3 regions of the Ensifer sp. ENS03 genome follow, and region 3 is predicted to be linked to each of the others. Evidence: riboswitches for the same ligand, from Rfam matches in the RefSeq annotation. Region 3 holds a riboswitch; each other region holds the start of a gene.

Region 1 (5,128 bases), on a different contig from region 3:
CGATCAGGGTTTGTGGCGCCGGGGTTTCCCCCGGCGCCGTCGTGACTTCGTGCTGCCCCGTCATGCTTTGACGGCTTCGCGCGTATCGGCGGCAAAAGCCGCTCGAAGCGAGCGGGCGGCGGCGACCATGTTGACGAGCGCCGGCCGCGTCTCTTCCCAGCGCCTGGTCTTCAGTCCGCAATCGGGATTGACCCAGATCTGGTCCGGCGTGAGGCCCTCGGTCGCTTTTTCGATGAGATGCACCATTTCCTCGACGCTGGGCACGCGTGGCGAATGGATGTCGTAGACGCCCGGGCCGATCTCGTTCGGATAGGCCTTGTCGGCGAAGGCGCCGAGCAGTTCCATTTTCGATCGCGACGTCTCGATCGACATGACGTCGGCGTCCATCGCCGCGATTGCGGCCATGATGTCGTTGAACTCGGAGTAGCACATATGGGTGTGGATCTGGGTCGCATCGCCCACCCCGGCTGCACTGAGACGGAAGCACTCCACCGCCCAGTCGAGATAGGTCTTGCGATCGGCATTTCGCAGCGGCAGGCCTTCGCGCAGTGCCGGTTCGTCGATCTGGATGATGGCGATGCCGGCCGCCTCGAGATCCGACACTTCATCGCGCAGTGCTAGCGCGATCTGCCGGCACACCACGGAACGTGGCAGGTCGTCACGAACGAAGGACCATAGCAGCATGGTGACCGGACCCGTCAGCATGCCCTTGACCGGGCGATCGGTCAGCGACTGCGCGAAGGTCGCCCACTCGACCGTCATCGGGTTTGGTCGCGAAACGTCGCCGAAGATAACAGGCGGACGCACGCAGCGCGATCCGTAGCTCTGCACCCAGCCGCTCTGGGTGAAGGCGTAGCCCGAGAGCTGCTCGCCAAAATACTGCACCATGTCGTTGCGCTCGAACTCGCCGTGAACGACTACGTCGATGCCGACCTCTTCCTGCCAGCGCACCGCCACTTCGGTCTCTCGGCGAAGATAGGCGGTGTAGTCGACATAGCTGAGTTCGCCCTTCGCATGCAGTGAACGGGCCTGCCGAACCTCCGATGTCTGCGGGAAGGATCCGATCGTCGTTGTCGGGAAGAGCGGCAATGACAGCTTCTTCGCCTGCAGTGCCCGGCGGCCCGCGAACGGGGATTGCCGCTTGCTGTCCGCATCCGTCAGCGCTTTCAAGCGCCCGGCGACCAGAGGATCATGGATCCTGAGTGAGGTGAGCCTCGCCTGGGCGGACGCGATCGAGGCGGCGAAAACGTGCTCGGAAATGGCAAGCCCCGGCTCGAAGGCGCTGGCAAGCAGGCTGAGTTCGTCGAGTTTCTGCGTACCGAAGGCGAGCCAGGAGGAAAGTTCCGGATCAAGCGCACGCTCCAGCTCGAGATCGATAGGCACGTGCAGGAGTGAGCATGAAGGTGCGAGTTCGATGCGGTCGCGGCCGTGGGCCGAAGTCAGAGGCTGCAGCCGGCGGAACAGGCCGGCCAGATCGGTCCGCCAGATGTTGCGGCCGTCGATGACCCCGAGCGATAGGACCCGGTCCGCCGGAGCCGATTGGATGAGCGTGTCGATCTGCTGCGGCGCGCGCACGAGATCGACATGCAGTCCATCGACCGGCAGCGCCAACGCCGTTGCCGTGTTGTCGCCGATCGAGCCGAAATAGGTCGCCAGCATGATCTTGAGTCCGGGCACGTCGGTGTCGAACGTGCGATAGGCGAGGTCGAGAGCGCGACGATCCTTGTCCGCGAGATCGAGCGCCAGGCAAGGCTCGTCGATCTGGACCCAATCGGCGCCGGCGTCAGCAAGCTCCGCCAGGACCCTCACGTAAACGGGCAGGAGCCGTTCGATCAGATCGACCGGATCGAAGTCGCCGCCCTTCGATTTGCCGAGCTTCAGCAGTGTCACCGGGCCGATGAGCACCGGGCGTGTGCGATAGCCGAGGGCCTGAGCTTCCTGGAAGGCTTCCAGCGGCCGATTGTGGGTGAGCTCGAAGCGCTGATCCCTGTCGAACTCGGGCACCATGTAGTGATAGTTGGTGTCGAACCACTTTGTCATTTCGAGCGCGGGAGTGCCGCTGCTGCTTCCCGAATGGGTGCAGCCGGCGGCGCAGGGCGTTCCGGCCGAGCCGCGCGCCATGGCAAAATAGGTGTCGAGATCGACCGGGCCGCCCGTCCAGCCATAGGCCGGCGGGATTGCGCCGACAAGCACGGCGGTATCGAGCACGTGGTCGTAGAAGGAGAAGTCGTTGGAGGGGATGATGTCGATGCCGCGCGTTTTCTGCGCGGCCCAGTTTTCAGCGCGGAGCTTGGCTCCGGTATCGAGAAGTTCGCCGCGGCTGGCCTTTCCGGCCCAATAGCGTTCGAGCGCGAATTTCAATTCGCGACGGCGGCCGATGCGCGGGAAACCGAGATTGGCAGTCTTGATGGTCATTTCCTTACCCCGAAGGTTATGGGCAAGGCTTGAATGCGACGCAGCCGCGGCGCGAGAGCGATCCCGCGTCCTCAACGCGCCTCATCGGACACCCCGCCCGTGGACGTTGTTCATCGCGGCAGGTCTCCTGGCTTGCGGGTCGTCACGGACCGTTCCGTCTTCCCGAGGCGTCTCCCTCAGTGACATCTTCGAACGGCCGCTCTCCGCTTACAGTTGCGGGGGCAGCTCCGGCATGGGCGCTTGTCTGGCGCCGCACCGAATTCCCTCTTAGCTCCGTCCCTCCAAAGGCGGGCGAAGAACCACGATGGGGCGACAATGCCCTGTCCCGAGCTCTTCGTCAATCGCATAAAGAAATGCTTATGTCTTTATTCTCTCCCGCCGCCGCCCGCGGCGAGACAGTGGCAGGACGAGGTCTTTCCATTGCTTTCCGCTCACGGGACGGTTGCGGTTTGGTCCAAGCGTCCTCCTCCGGCCACTGCCACGGATCCGCCGCGTCGCCGACGCGCGCGCGGATATGCTCTTGATCTCGCGTCAGGCCGATATCCCGGAGTTGGAACTCGTTGAACGTGTCGATGGCAACCGGAGGGCCGAGGGTTTTATCGGCCCAGTTCAGGACATGGTAAATCGTTGATCGCACTGCGCTAAGCATTGCTATCCTCACTTCTCTCAAGGGCGTGTGTTCGCGAAAAAAGTGAGGGTTTTTGCCGTTTCGCGCAAAGCGATTTCTCGCATGCTGGCATAAAGAATGCTTATCTCAGTTCCATGAGCAAGATTCCTCCCATGAGTGCGGTGCGCGCCTTTGAGGCCGCCGCTAGGCACCTGAGTTTCACCCGCGCCGCCGAAGAGCTCGGCATGACGCAGGCGGCCGTCAGTTATCAGATCCGGCTGTTGGAAGATCGCATCGGCGCGCCGCTGTTCGTCCGGCTTCCGCGCGAGGTGCGATTGACCGGCGCCGGGCGGCAGCTAGCGCCGAAGGTGACCGAAGCGATCGATCTCTTAGGGGCGGCCTTCTCGGAGATCGCCGACAAGACCGAACATCACCTGCACATCTCGGTGCTGCCAACCGTCGTGTCGAGCTGGCTCGGTCAGCGCCTCGCGTCGTTTCAGACCGCGCATCCCAACATCAGCATCAGGGTGCACATGTCGACCGAGTTGGTCGATTTCAAACGTGACGCCATCGATCTCGCGGTGCGCAGCGGCGCCGGCGACTGGCCGGGCAACGATGTCTTTCCCTTGTTTCCGCTCGATTACGTGCCTGTCTGCACGCCGTCCTTCCTGGAAAAGCACCAGCTCAAGGAGCCCGCGGACGTTCTGAGAGTCCGGCGTTTCGGCAACGCCAGCTGGTGGCGGCGGTGGATGATCGAAACCGGCGTCGAACCGCCGGCAAGCAATGGCACCGAATTGATCTTCGATGTCCAGGCGATGGATGTCGCCACAATCCTTGCGGATCACGGCATTGCGATTGCCGTCTCGACCTTCCTGATGGATGAACTGAAGAGCGGCAGGCTCATCCGGCCGTTCGAGCATGTGGTGCGCGACGGTCGCGCCTATTGGCTCGTCTATCCGCAAAGCACCAGGCGGCAGAAGAAGATCCAGGCCTTTCGCGACTGGGTCGTCGCCGAGGCCGATGCGTCGAACGCCATGCTTTCGACCGTGATGGAGCAATCCTGTCCGGCGTCGCGTCGGACCGACCACGGCGCAATGTAGAGACACAACGGGGCCCACTCGGCCCGTCGGTCTTCTGAAGATGACGCTTTCATGGAGAAACTGAAAATCAGCTGAGAACGGCTGTTACCAAACTGACATGGCGGCTCCCTAAAGACTGCGGCCAACCGCAGAGAAGGGAAGTATCAGCCCTCCGACGCGGATACCGCACGCCATCGTCGGAGGCCCGTTTCCTTGAAAATCGTCCAGATCAGCGACACCCATCTCAGCCCCGCCAAAAGCCACTTCAATGGCAATTGGGAACCGGTTCGCGCCTGGATCGAGGCGGTAAAACCCGATCTCGTCATCCACACCGGCGACGTCACCATCGATGGTGCCGACCACGAGGACGACATCACCTTCTCGCTCGATCTGATCGGCCAGCTCTCGATGCCGGTGCTGATCGTTCCCGGCAATCACGATGTCGGCCATCTGCCGGGTTCGCACCAGCCGGTGGATCCAGTTCGGCTTGCCCGCTGGCGCCGGCTCGCCGGTCCGGACTACTGGGGCCGCGACCATGGCGACTGGCGGCTGCTCGGCCTCAACAGCCTGCTGATCGGCTTCGAGGACGAAGAAGAAGACAGGCAGTTTGCCTGGCTGGAGGAACAGTTGCTCAGCCGCGACGGCCGCCGGGTGGCCGTCTTTGCCCACAAGCCGCTTTTCGTTGACGATCCGCAGGAAGGCGACACCGGCTACTGGGGCATCCGTCCGCGCCAGCGCCAACGCCTGTTTGATCTTTTCGCCGAAGCCGAGGTGGCGCTCCATGCAAGCGGCCACCTGCACTGGGCCTGGTCGGGCAAGCACGCCGGGACGTCTCTCGTCTGGGCGCCGCCGACCTCCTTCATCATTGATACGCTGGAACGGCCGATGCCGGGCGAGCGGCTGGTCGGCGCCGTCGTACACGAGTTTAGCGACGTCAACGTCAAAAGCGAGATCATCGCGGTGCCGGGACTGACCAGCCACCTGCTCGATCCGATCGTCGAAGAGGTCTACCCGCTGGCGGCCAAGA
Region 2 (5,128 bases), 240 kb from region 3:
GACCATGAGCGCGACGCTCTATCCGGCCTTGCGGGCCTTGCTGGCGGGCGGGACGCTGACGCAGGCGGAAGCGGCCAACGCGATCTCCTCCTGTGCCGAAGGCTATTCGTTCCCCACCAATCTCGACCGGGATCCGCCACTCGGCGGGTTGGCGCCGAAGACGCAGGCGCAGTTGATGCGCGAGGCGCTCACTGCGGGGACGGGCGAACAAGAGTTTCTCTCGGTGCTGGAGGCGCAGGCGAAGCGCAAGCTGAGCTGACGAGCGAGTTACAATTTGACAGGCTCCCGGTGTGTTTTAGCCGGGAGCCGCAGCCGTTTCAAACGATCATTTCCGAGGGAGGAATTCGATGAGTGGACAATTGCAAGGCAAGATCGCCATCGTCACCGGTGGTACGCAGGGACTGGGCGCGACGATTGCTGGCCTTTTCGCCGAGCGCGGCGCTGAAGGCATCGTCATCTGCGGCCGCAACGCCGCCAAGGGGCGGGCGAAGGCCGAGCAGATCGGCAAGTCAAGCGGTGCGAAAGTTGTCTATGTCGAGGCCGATCTTGAAAAAGTAGAGGACGCCCGCAAGGTGGTCGCCGCTTGCGACGCGGAATTCGGCCGGGTCGATGCGCTGGTCAACGCCGCAGCTATCACCGACCGTGGCACGATCCTCGACACCACGCCCGAACTCTTCGACCGCATGTTCGCGATCAATGTGCGCGCGCCGTTCTTCCTGATGCAGGAGGCGGTGAAGATCATGCGGCGGGAGAAGACCGAGGGCACGATCGTCAACATCGGCTCTATGTCGGCGATGGCCGGCCAGCCGTTCATTGCCGCCTATTGTTCGTCGAAAGGCGCCCTCGAAACGCTGACCAAAAACACGGCTTATGCGCTTCTTCGCAACCGCATTCGCGTCAACGGGCTGAATATCGGCTGGATGGCGTCCGAAGGCGAAGACCGCATCCAGCGCGAGTTTCATGGCGCGGCGGCCGATTGGCTCGAAAAGGCGGCGGCCGGCCAGCCTTTCGGTCGGCTCGTCGATCCGGCCGAAGTGGCGCGGGCCTGCGCCTATCTGTCGTCGGCCGAGTCCGGGCTGATGACCGGATCGGTGATTTGCTTCGATCAGTCGGTCTGGGGCGCCTATGACGGTTCGCCACATCCGGTCGCTCCGCTTTGAGGTGGAGGTAAACGACTAAGCTCGACAGTAGCCGGCGGAAAGTGGCGTGCCATGTCCCGGCCGGGTTGGCGCCGCTTGTCTTTCTCAAACGGCTGTGCACTTAGTGCCGTCGTCAGGTGCCCGCGAAAGCGGGAGAATCGGGAATCCGGTGTCATTCCGGAACGTGCCCAACGCTGTGACGGGGACGATCGCCTCTAAGAGAGCCTTGAATTGATTCAAGGTTTTGCCACTGGATCTTCAAGCGATCTGGGAAGGCGAGGTGATCGGTTGAACCGAAGTCAGAAGACCGGCCTGGCGAGATAGACCGAACCCCGCGTGGACGGCGGGAGGTTTTCGCATTGTTGGGGATCGAACGATGCTGACTGAACCGAAGGGCGGCCTTGCGGCTGCCGGCGCCTTTTCGTTGCCAGAGCGGGAGGCCGTCTACCGTGCCATCGAGACACGTCGCGACGTGCGCGATGAATTCCTGCCCGCGCCATTGCCGGATGATCTGATCTTGCGCCTGCTGGCCGCTGCGCACAGCGCCCCGTCCGTGGGCTTCATGCAGCCGTGGAACTTCGTGCTGGTGCGGGCGGAAGAAACGCGTGAGCGCGTCTGGCATGCGTTTCGCCGCGCCAATGACGAGGCCGCGCTGATGTTCGAGGCGGAACAACAGGCCAAGTACCGTGCGCTGAAGCTGGAAGGCATCCGCAAGGCGCCGCTCAGCATCTGTGTCACCTGCGACCGCACGCGCGGCGGTGCCGTCGTACTCGGGCGCACCCACAATCCGCAGATGGACGTCTATTCCACCGTCTGCGCCGTGCAAAACCTCTGGCTTGCGGCGCGGGCCGAAGGGGTGGGCGTCGGCTGGGTGAGCATTTTCCACGAGGCCGAGATCAAGGCGATTCTCGGCATCCCAGATCATATCGAGATCGTTGCCTGGCTCTGCCTCGGCTATGTCGATCGCCTCTATCAGCAGCCGGAACTCGCCGTGAAGGGCTGGCGCCAGCGCCTGCCGCTCGACGAGCTGGTTTTCGAAGACGGATGGGGACGCAGCAAGGAGAAGGCGTAAGGCCTCGTCCGATCAATTCTGGACCGGCTGATAGGCCGGTCCCTTCGGATGCTTGAGGTCGATGGCGGTTTCTTCCTGCGGCAGGTAGGTCGGGCCGACGACGCGAACCTTGTTCTTCGACGGATCGTAAGGCCGCTCTTCGGCCGGCGCCTTGGCGGTATTGCTCGCCGCTTCCGGCTTCTTGGTCTCGATGACGATGATCGACGACTGGTCGTCACCGATCTTCGTTCCGTTTGCCTTCGGTGTGGTCGAGGCGGTCTGGGGTATCTGGCAGCCGCACTGGCCGGGTTTTCCGACAGCGCGGGTGCGATAGGCAAAGGCGTTGGGCATTTCGGTATAGGGACGGCCGGTCACGGCCGAGACCATCTTGTCGCTCTCTTCCGTGTTGAGGTCGTGAAAATAGAGCTCGGTCTCAGCCCCCGGGCAGCGCGCCCGACAGGCCTGCTCGTCGCGCGGGAAATCGGCCGGCGTCGCATCTGAAGAAACCGGGAAAAAGGCGCCGTCGCAGGTGCGCACGCACATGGTTCTGAGCGTGCCGCTATAGTAGCGCTCCTGCGGCGCGTAGCCGTCTTCGCCTCGGCCGAGCATCGGGCCGTAGGCGTCTTCCGGCGGCAGGTCGGCAACGATGTTGCGGTGGCTTTCCGGCACGTCCGGTTCCACGCTTGCGAACTCCTCGCGGTCGCCATAGCAACCGTTGATCTCCAGCGCGGCAAGGATGCGGCGCCGGCTGTCGTCGCTGCCGCCGGCGACGATCTGCTCGCGCTCGGACTTCAGCATGCGCAGATTGTCTTCCATCTCGGCGATCAGGCTGTTGAGGCCGTAGCAAGTGTCGGGGTCGCCGCCGTCGAAGCCAATGGCGTTGCCGCCACTGCAACCCGCGCGGCGGCGGTCGTTCTTTGCCCGCCGCAGCTCGATATTCTGCCGCGAGATCGCGCTTGCGTAGTCGCGCGCATCGGCATTGCTGGCGACGTAGTCAGGCAGTTGCGCGAGCCGCGCGTTCAGTCGGTCGCAGGCCGTCGATGCCAGTGACGGACCGGCACCGATCAGAACCAGAGGCACAAGGGCCGCAGCGACGTGTTTCATGCGCGTGAACACGGGCGAAAGTCTCTTCCTGTTGCCAGGTCGGCGCCGACCTTCTGCGGGTTGCTGCCAGCGGCATTCCTGTTTCGCCTCCATCATAGAGCTTGTCGGTGATCGTGCAACGACAAGCGACGGTTTGCGTTAACAGCGCAGATCGACTGACGCGCTTAGGCGGCGCGGGCGGTTTCCAGCGACATCGGACGTTCGAGCACGGTACCTTCGATGGCAGCGACCGCCTTCATCCGCGTGAGCAGATCCGGCGTTACTTCCCAAGCGACGGCAACCGCGAAAACGGAGCCGATGCGATGCGGTTCGGCGATACGCTCGCCCGGGCATCCCATGCGCCGGAACATGCGCTCCAGGAACACATCCGTCACCGTGACGATGTGGCTGATGCCGGAAGCAAGGCCCAGCTCGCCGACGCCGCACATCAGTTCGGCGGCCGCGACCGTCACCTGGTTCGAGGCGCGGTCCTGCGAGATCTCGGGCTCGATGCAGAAGCGGCTGGATTCCCAGACCGAAGCGCTGCGGATTTCCGGATTATCGCCGAGCAGGATCGGGAAGGTATCGTCCAGCATGTTTGGGCCGAGTGTCGGCAGGAGGCGAAGCGCGCCGCGCAGCCGGCCGGTATCGGGCGCATAGGACAGGACGTAGAGCGGGTTTGCCTGGTCGTAGTTGTCGATTTCCCAGTCGCCTTCGGTCTGCACGTCCCATTTCAGGAAGTCGTGGAAGACGCGCTTGCGCAACCGGAACATGTCGTCGACGGCCGCCGGGTGTTGTGCGCGGGTCTTTCCGTTCAGGATCCTGATCATCGTTTTCTCCATCCGAGTTTGGGGATGGGGCGATGCTGTCAGGCTCGCGGCGGTTGCGTAACTGTCGCTAGCGACAGTTCAAATGCGCGATATTTGCCACTAGATTTCGAGGGGTTTCGGTGGAGGCGTATTGTCGGGTGTCAAACGGAGGGTATCAGAGCGTGTCGTACGGCCTGTGCCACAGCCTGAGTGTTGGAAACGACATTCAGCTTGCGTCGCGCATTGGTCATGAAGAAGCGCACGGTGCGCTCGGAAATGCCGAGGATCGTGGCGATTTCCCAATAGCTCTTGCCGGCGGCGGCCCAGGTCAGGACCTCGGTCTCGCGGCCGGTCAACCGCATCTCTCGGGTCGAAATGCTGCCGGCCATGGCGCCGTGCTCCAGCATGGCGGCATGGAAGAGATTGGCGGCCAGCTGGAAATCGCGCAGGTGATGGCGGCGATAGGTCGTCCATTCGCCGGCTGTCATGTTGACGTTGATTGCGAGCAACGCCATGCGCCCGGCGGGCGAGGGCAATGGCAAGGCGACGCCCTCAGTGGATATGCCGATTTCCTGGGCTGCCTGGAACAACGGTTCGCATTCCGGGAAGCGATGCCGCGCCATCGTCCATTCCACCGGCCGCACGCCGCCAAGCGCCAGCTTCAGGATCGGATCGATCCGGTGAAGGCTGCGGGCATGGTAGATCTCGGCAGCGTAGGCGCCGAAGGTGTGATGCAGCCGGCAAACCTTGAGCTCGTCCGCATAGGGCTCCGCTTCGAGATAGAGAAGATGGGCAATGCGGAAGGTTCGACGCATCAATGTGAAGAAATGAGCGGGCTCGACGCAGCCGCCACATTCCAGGATTTCCAGCATGTCGAGGACAGCCTGCTGCTCAGTCATGCCACAACACCGAATCTCGTCCGAGGCCCCAGCATGGTTAGAGGTTCACCTTTTGTCCAGCGCAAACTTTCCCGATTGGTGTATAAGACCAATTGCGCACGCCTTGATTGTAGTCGTCGATCGGCCGCGTGACAGGGGCTGATTCGC
Region 3 (5,128 bases):
ACTTCCTTGGTCGGATATTTCTCCGAAAGCTCCGGCAGTTCCTTGACGCCTTCGCGCAGCTTCTCGTCCAGCGTCTTCCAGCCGGAAACGCCGGTATAGCCGACCATGCGGTCCTGGAGCCTCAGCGCCAGCATCATCTCCACCAGGTTGACGTCGTTGGCGATCGCGCGCTTCGGCGCCGCGTCGAAGGTCACCTCGCGGTTGCAGCTCTTGACGGTGACCGGATAGGCGAGCGCCGGCGTGGCGGCGGCAAGCACGAAAAGAAGGGAAAATGGGGCAATATTGATCTTCATGAAATCGATCCCTGTCGAGGAAGTGAAAAGGAAAAGCGGGCGCCGCCGGCAGCGGCATTGTGAACGGTGGCGGTGACGCCGAAGGCGGCCGAAAGCTCGCCGGGGCTAAGCACCTCTTCGGGCGGGCCGAAGGCCGTCAGCCGCCCGGCGGTCAAGATCGCGACATCTGTCGCAAACTCGGCGGCGAGGTTGATGTCGTGCAGCGTCGAGACGATTGTCAGCTTCAGCGTCTGCAAGAGCTCGAGGATTTCGAGCTGGTGGCGGATGTCGAGATGGTTCGTCGGCTCGTCGAGGATGATGATGCGCGGTTCCTGCGCCAGCGCGCGGGCGATCAGCACCCGCTGCTTCTCACCGCCCGAAAGCGTCGAGAACTGGCGACCGGCAAGATGGGCGAGATCGAGATGCGCGAGCGCATGCTGCACCCGCTCGCGGTCGAAATCGTTCCAGCCGCTCAGGCCCTCCCGCCGCGGAATGCGTCCCATCATCACGACGTCGCGCACGCTGAAGGGAAAATCGCCGGGCATCTCCTGCAAGACGACGGCGATTGTCCTTGCCGCCTCGCGCGCTGAGATCGACCAGAGATCGACGCCATCGACCGAAACACGGCCGGCGTTCGGCTGCACCGCCCGGTAGAGGCAGCGCAGAAGCGAGGTCTTGCCGGCGCCATTCGGCCCGAGGATCGCAAGCCGGCTGCCGGCCGCGATCGCAAAGCCGATGTCGTTGACCAGCGTCAGGCCCGAACGCGGCCCCCAGCGAAGGCCCTCGACCGTGAGGGCTGCACCCGTTGCGTTGCAGCTCATGGGTTCGTTCCTCTGCGCGACCTCATTGGAAGTGCCCGCCAAGATCTTCGGAGACGAGCATCGCCGCGGGAATGCGGGCAAGCGTCTTGCCTTTCAGCCCGCGCGGCCGTTCCGCCGCCCGCGTCATGCCATCGCCACGCTCGGCATAGGTTGTGGCAAAGCGCACGAGATCGTCGATGTCCTCTTCCGGCGAGACGTCGCCGAAGAGATAGGTCGCCTTCCCCGTTGCCTGGAAGGCGATGGTGCAGGGCCGCGTGCAGGCCGCCATGCAGACCGTTCCGGCGATCGAGAAGTCGCGATCGAGCGGTGCGCCGAGCGCTGCGATGCTCAGGTTGAGCCGCTTGATCAGCTCGGCACCGGGCACGCATGGGCCGCCGGTGAAGCGGCAATCGGTGCAGACCGTTATCTTGTGCTGTCGGAAATTCGGCTCAGCCATTCCTGCCCTCCGCCGGACTGACGGCAAGAGATGGCGAAACGGCAAGAGGACGGAAAACCGTCGTATGAAAGCCAGTTCTTTTCCATCGGAACACCCCGTCCGTTGTGGTTGATCGGTTCGATGGCAGGTCTCCTGGCTCGCGGGTCGTGGCGCATCCACGTCTTCCCGGTCTTCGACCAGTGACATGGTGTGAATGCGCTTTCCGCTCACAGTTGCGGGGGCAGCCACGGTCTCGGCCCCATCAGGGTCGTCCGTTCCGTGTTCCCTTTTCAGCCGCTTCCGCATTGTCGCGGACGCAGCACCATCAACGCCTTCCTCGCATGAATCGGCAGATGAGACAACCGCACGACACAGGCGGGAGGGATCTATCAACATGCGGCGTTTCGTCATGCGAGATTTGTTATTAAATAACATTACGTAACGCAAGCCGAAAATTGGGCGCCGGACACAATCCGACGCCCGCGATAGCGACCACGCTAAAACACGTGCCGTGCTACCTCAGAACTCCGGCGGCAAGAGTTCGGCCGTCAGCGTCACCGCGACAGAGGCGTTGCCCGGCAGGTTGCGCACGCCGCAGACGGAGCGAACATGGCCAGCCCTTTCGCCAAAGGCGGCCGCCAGAAGCTCGGAAGCACCGTCGAGGACCTTCGGGTGCTCCAGGAAATCCTCAGTGCAGGCGACATGTCCCTCCAGCCGGACGATCTGGCGAATACGCTCGAAACGGCCGAGATGCTCATGGATCTGCGCCAGCGCGTTGAGCACTGCCAACTCTGCGGCCTTGCGCCCCTCGTCGATGGTCACATCGCGCCCGAGCAGCCCCGTATGCACGAAGCGCCCGTCCAGCAATGGCCCCTGCATCGAAACATGAAGCATCTCACCCGCCTCGATCACCGCGCGATAGGCGCCGAGCGGCCTCGGCGGCGTCGGGAGCTGAACGCCAAGTGCGCCGAGCCTTCGGATAACCTCGTCCATCATTGCTTCCCCTCCTCGTCACCTTACGAACCGGCCGCCTTGCGGAGACGACACCGCCTTTTTCTCAAGCCCTCGAAATTCTGCCGCCCCTATCGCAAGCAGCAAGACGCGCCGTTCCGTGCCCAGCAACTTTTCCAAGCATAACCAAGAGAAAACGCCTCATGCCTCACGTTGGGAGATAACGTTACGAATTACAACACCAGAGTTGAAGTGCCATCGCGATCCGGGCCAGTGCCGCGGTCTTGCGATCGAATGCGACCGACACATCGTGGCGGCCTCGATCCCCAACCCCAAGTAAAAACGCTGAAATGTAACATACGTTACGCTCACGTAACCCTATGCCCGTTGAGAATTTCGACGACCGAAGCGACAATTGCCGGGATTAAGATTGGGCATCGACAAGCCTCGGAAACAAGCTCAACTTAGCCGCGCAGATCCCGAAATGAAGTGACGGCAACTCAACTTTCAGAAGGGAATAGCATCAGTGAATCCCATTGATTTCTTCGTCGACACGCTTCGGACCTATCCGCCTGTCGCCGTCTTCCTCGCCCTCGGCATCGGCTTCCTCATCGGTCCGATCAAGGTCGCGGGGTTCAACCTTGGAAATGTCACCGCCACGCTGCTTGCGGGCGTTCTCATCGGACAGCTGGGTATCCAGGTTTCCGGCGACCTGAAATCCACCCTGTTTTTGATTTTCCTCTTCGCCGTCGGCTACGGCGTCGGGCCGCAATTCGTGCGGGGCTTGAGCACCGATGGACCGAAACAGATCGCCTTTGCGCTCTCCGTGCTGGTGCTGTGCCTCGTCGTTCCCTATCTCTGCGCGCTGATTGCCGGGCTGCCGCTCGGCTATGGCGCCGGCATGTATGCCGGCTCGCAGACGATCTCGGCTGCAATCGGGGTTGCGACCGACCAGATCAATTCGCTCGGGCTGACGCCGGAGCAGGCCAAGACCTTTGCCGACCAGATCCCGATCGCCTATGCGGTGACCTATATCTGGGGCACGATCGGCTCGGCGATCATCCTCGCCCAGCTCGGTCCCAAGCTTCTTGGCATCGACCTTCCGGCGGCCTGCCGCGAATACGAGGCCAAGCTCGGCGGTGGCAGCGAAAGCAGCGAGCCCGGCATTACCCGCGCCTATCACGACTTCGGCCTCCGGGCCTATCGCGTCGACGCGGCAAGCGGGCTCACCGGAAAACCGGTCAAGGACATCCTTCCCGGGATCCGCGTCTTCGTCGAGCGCCTGCGGCGCGGCGACCAGATCATCGAGGCCGATGGCAACACCGTGCTGCAGCCGGGCGACGTCGTCGCCTTTTCGGGCCGGCGTTCGCTGCTCGTCGAAAACCTCGACAACAAGCTGCTCGAGGTCGAGGACAAGGAGCTGCTCAACGCGGAAGCCGAAGTCCTCGATGTCTACGTGACCAGCAAGGCGCTCGCCGGCAAGACGCTGGCGGAAGTCAGCACCATGGATTGGGCGCGCGGCGTCTATGCTCGCAAGATCATCCGCTCGCTGGTTGAGATCCCGGTGCTGCCCGGGACGACGGTCGAGCGCGGCGACATCGTCACCATCGGTGGCGCGAAACGCCATGTCGAAGCGGCGATCAAGGCGCTCGGCTTTGCCGACCGGCCTGTCGAGACGACCGACATCGCCTTTCTCGGCTGGGGGCTTTTCATCGGCGCGATGATCGGTGCGCTGACGATCACGATCGGCGGCATCCCGATCGGCCTTTCGACCTCCGGCGGCGCGCTTCTGGCGGGCCTCGTGCTCGGCTGGCTGCGCACCACCTACCCCGCCTTCGGCCGCATCCCGTCACCGGCGCTGTGGCTGATGAACACGCTCGGCCTCAACATCTTCATCGCCGTCGTCGGGATCGGCGCCGGCCCGGGCTTTGTCGCAGGCCTGCAGGAGGTCGGCATTTCGCTGTTCATCTGGGGCGTGGTCGCCACATCGATCCCGATGATCGCCTCGGTGCTCCTCGGCCACTATGTCTTCAAGTTCCACCCGGCGATCCTGTTTGGCGCCTGCGCCGGTGTGCGAACGACGACGGCAGCGCTCGGCATGATCCAGGAGGCGGCCAAGAGCAAGGTGCCGGCGCTCGGCTACGGCATGCCCTACGCCATCGGAAACACGCTGCTGACCATCTTCGGCCTCGTCATCGTCATCATGCTCGCCTGAGGCGAACGGGCGAAGCCGACCATCGTTCAAAATGCATAGATCACAGGGAGTGTGGACCATGTTGGACAGAAATTTCTACGACAGCCTTTCCGATCTCAGCCCGTTCGAAATCAAGGACGAACTGATCAAGCTCGCCAAGTCGAGCTCACAGAAATCCGCCAAGGCTTTCCTCAATGCCGGCCGCGGCAACCCGAACTGGACGGCGACACGCGCTCGCGAAGCCTTCTTCCTGCTCGGCCAGTTTGCGCTGACGGAAGCCAAGCGCGCCTATTACGACCCGAAGGCCGGCGTGGCCGGCATGCCGCCGAAGGACGGCGCCCACGCGCGGTTCGAAAAGTGGACGAAGAAGCTGCTGCAAAACACGGCTGACTGGGACGAAGAGGATGAAGGCATCCCGCCGGCAAAGACGCTTTCCGACGCCGTCAACTACGCCATCACCACCTTCCGCTTCGAT

The links. A riboswitch is a leader RNA that binds a small molecule or an ion and turns the genes downstream of it on or off. The one in region 3 is predicted to bind cobalamin.
Region 1: another riboswitch for cobalamin. It lies ahead of metE (5-methyltetrahydropteroyltriglutamate--homocysteine S-methyltransferase); the one in region 3 lies ahead of IB263_RS08505 (DUF1636 domain-containing protein).
Region 2: another riboswitch for cobalamin. It lies ahead of bluB (5,6-dimethylbenzimidazole synthase); the one in region 3 lies ahead of IB263_RS08505 (DUF1636 domain-containing protein).

What each region holds. Positions count from the first base shown of each region.
Region 1 covers NZ_JACVAV010000003.1:520,674-525,801, forward strand. The annotation lists gene IB263_RS15260 (acyl-CoA thioesterase) at 1-64, opposite strand, end outside; gene metE (5-methyltetrahydropteroyltriglutamate--homocysteine S-methyltransferase) at 61-2,415, opposite strand; cobalamin riboswitch at 2,515-2,734, opposite strand; gene IB263_RS33955 (hypothetical protein) at 2,753-3,064, opposite strand; gene IB263_RS15270 (LysR substrate-binding domain-containing protein) at 3,196-4,122, shown strand; gene IB263_RS15275 (metallophosphoesterase) at 4,315-5,128, shown strand, end outside.
Region 2 covers NZ_JACVAV010000002.1:145,399-150,526, reverse strand. The annotation lists gene IB263_RS07360 (phytanoyl-CoA dioxygenase family protein) at 1-259, shown strand, start outside; gene IB263_RS07355 (SDR family oxidoreductase) at 348-1,160, shown strand; cobalamin riboswitch at 1,258-1,470, shown strand; gene bluB (5,6-dimethylbenzimidazole synthase) at 1,516-2,211, shown strand; gene IB263_RS07345 (DUF2865 domain-containing protein) at 2,224-3,294, opposite strand; gene IB263_RS07340 (acyl-homoserine-lactone synthase) at 3,459-4,103, opposite strand; gene IB263_RS07335 (LuxR family transcriptional regulator) at 4,244-4,981, opposite strand.
Region 3 covers NZ_JACVAV010000002.1:380,535-385,662, forward strand. The annotation lists gene IB263_RS08495 (ABC transporter substrate-binding protein) at 1-293, opposite strand, end outside; gene IB263_RS08500 (ABC transporter ATP-binding protein) at 290-1,093, opposite strand; gene IB263_RS08505 (DUF1636 domain-containing protein) at 1,116-1,529, opposite strand; cobalamin riboswitch at 1,634-1,850, opposite strand; gene IB263_RS08510 (RidA family protein) at 2,028-2,504, opposite strand; gene aspT (aspartate-alanine antiporter) at 2,986-4,674, shown strand; gene IB263_RS08520 (bifunctional aspartate transaminase/aspartate 4-decarboxylase) at 4,733-5,128, shown strand, end outside.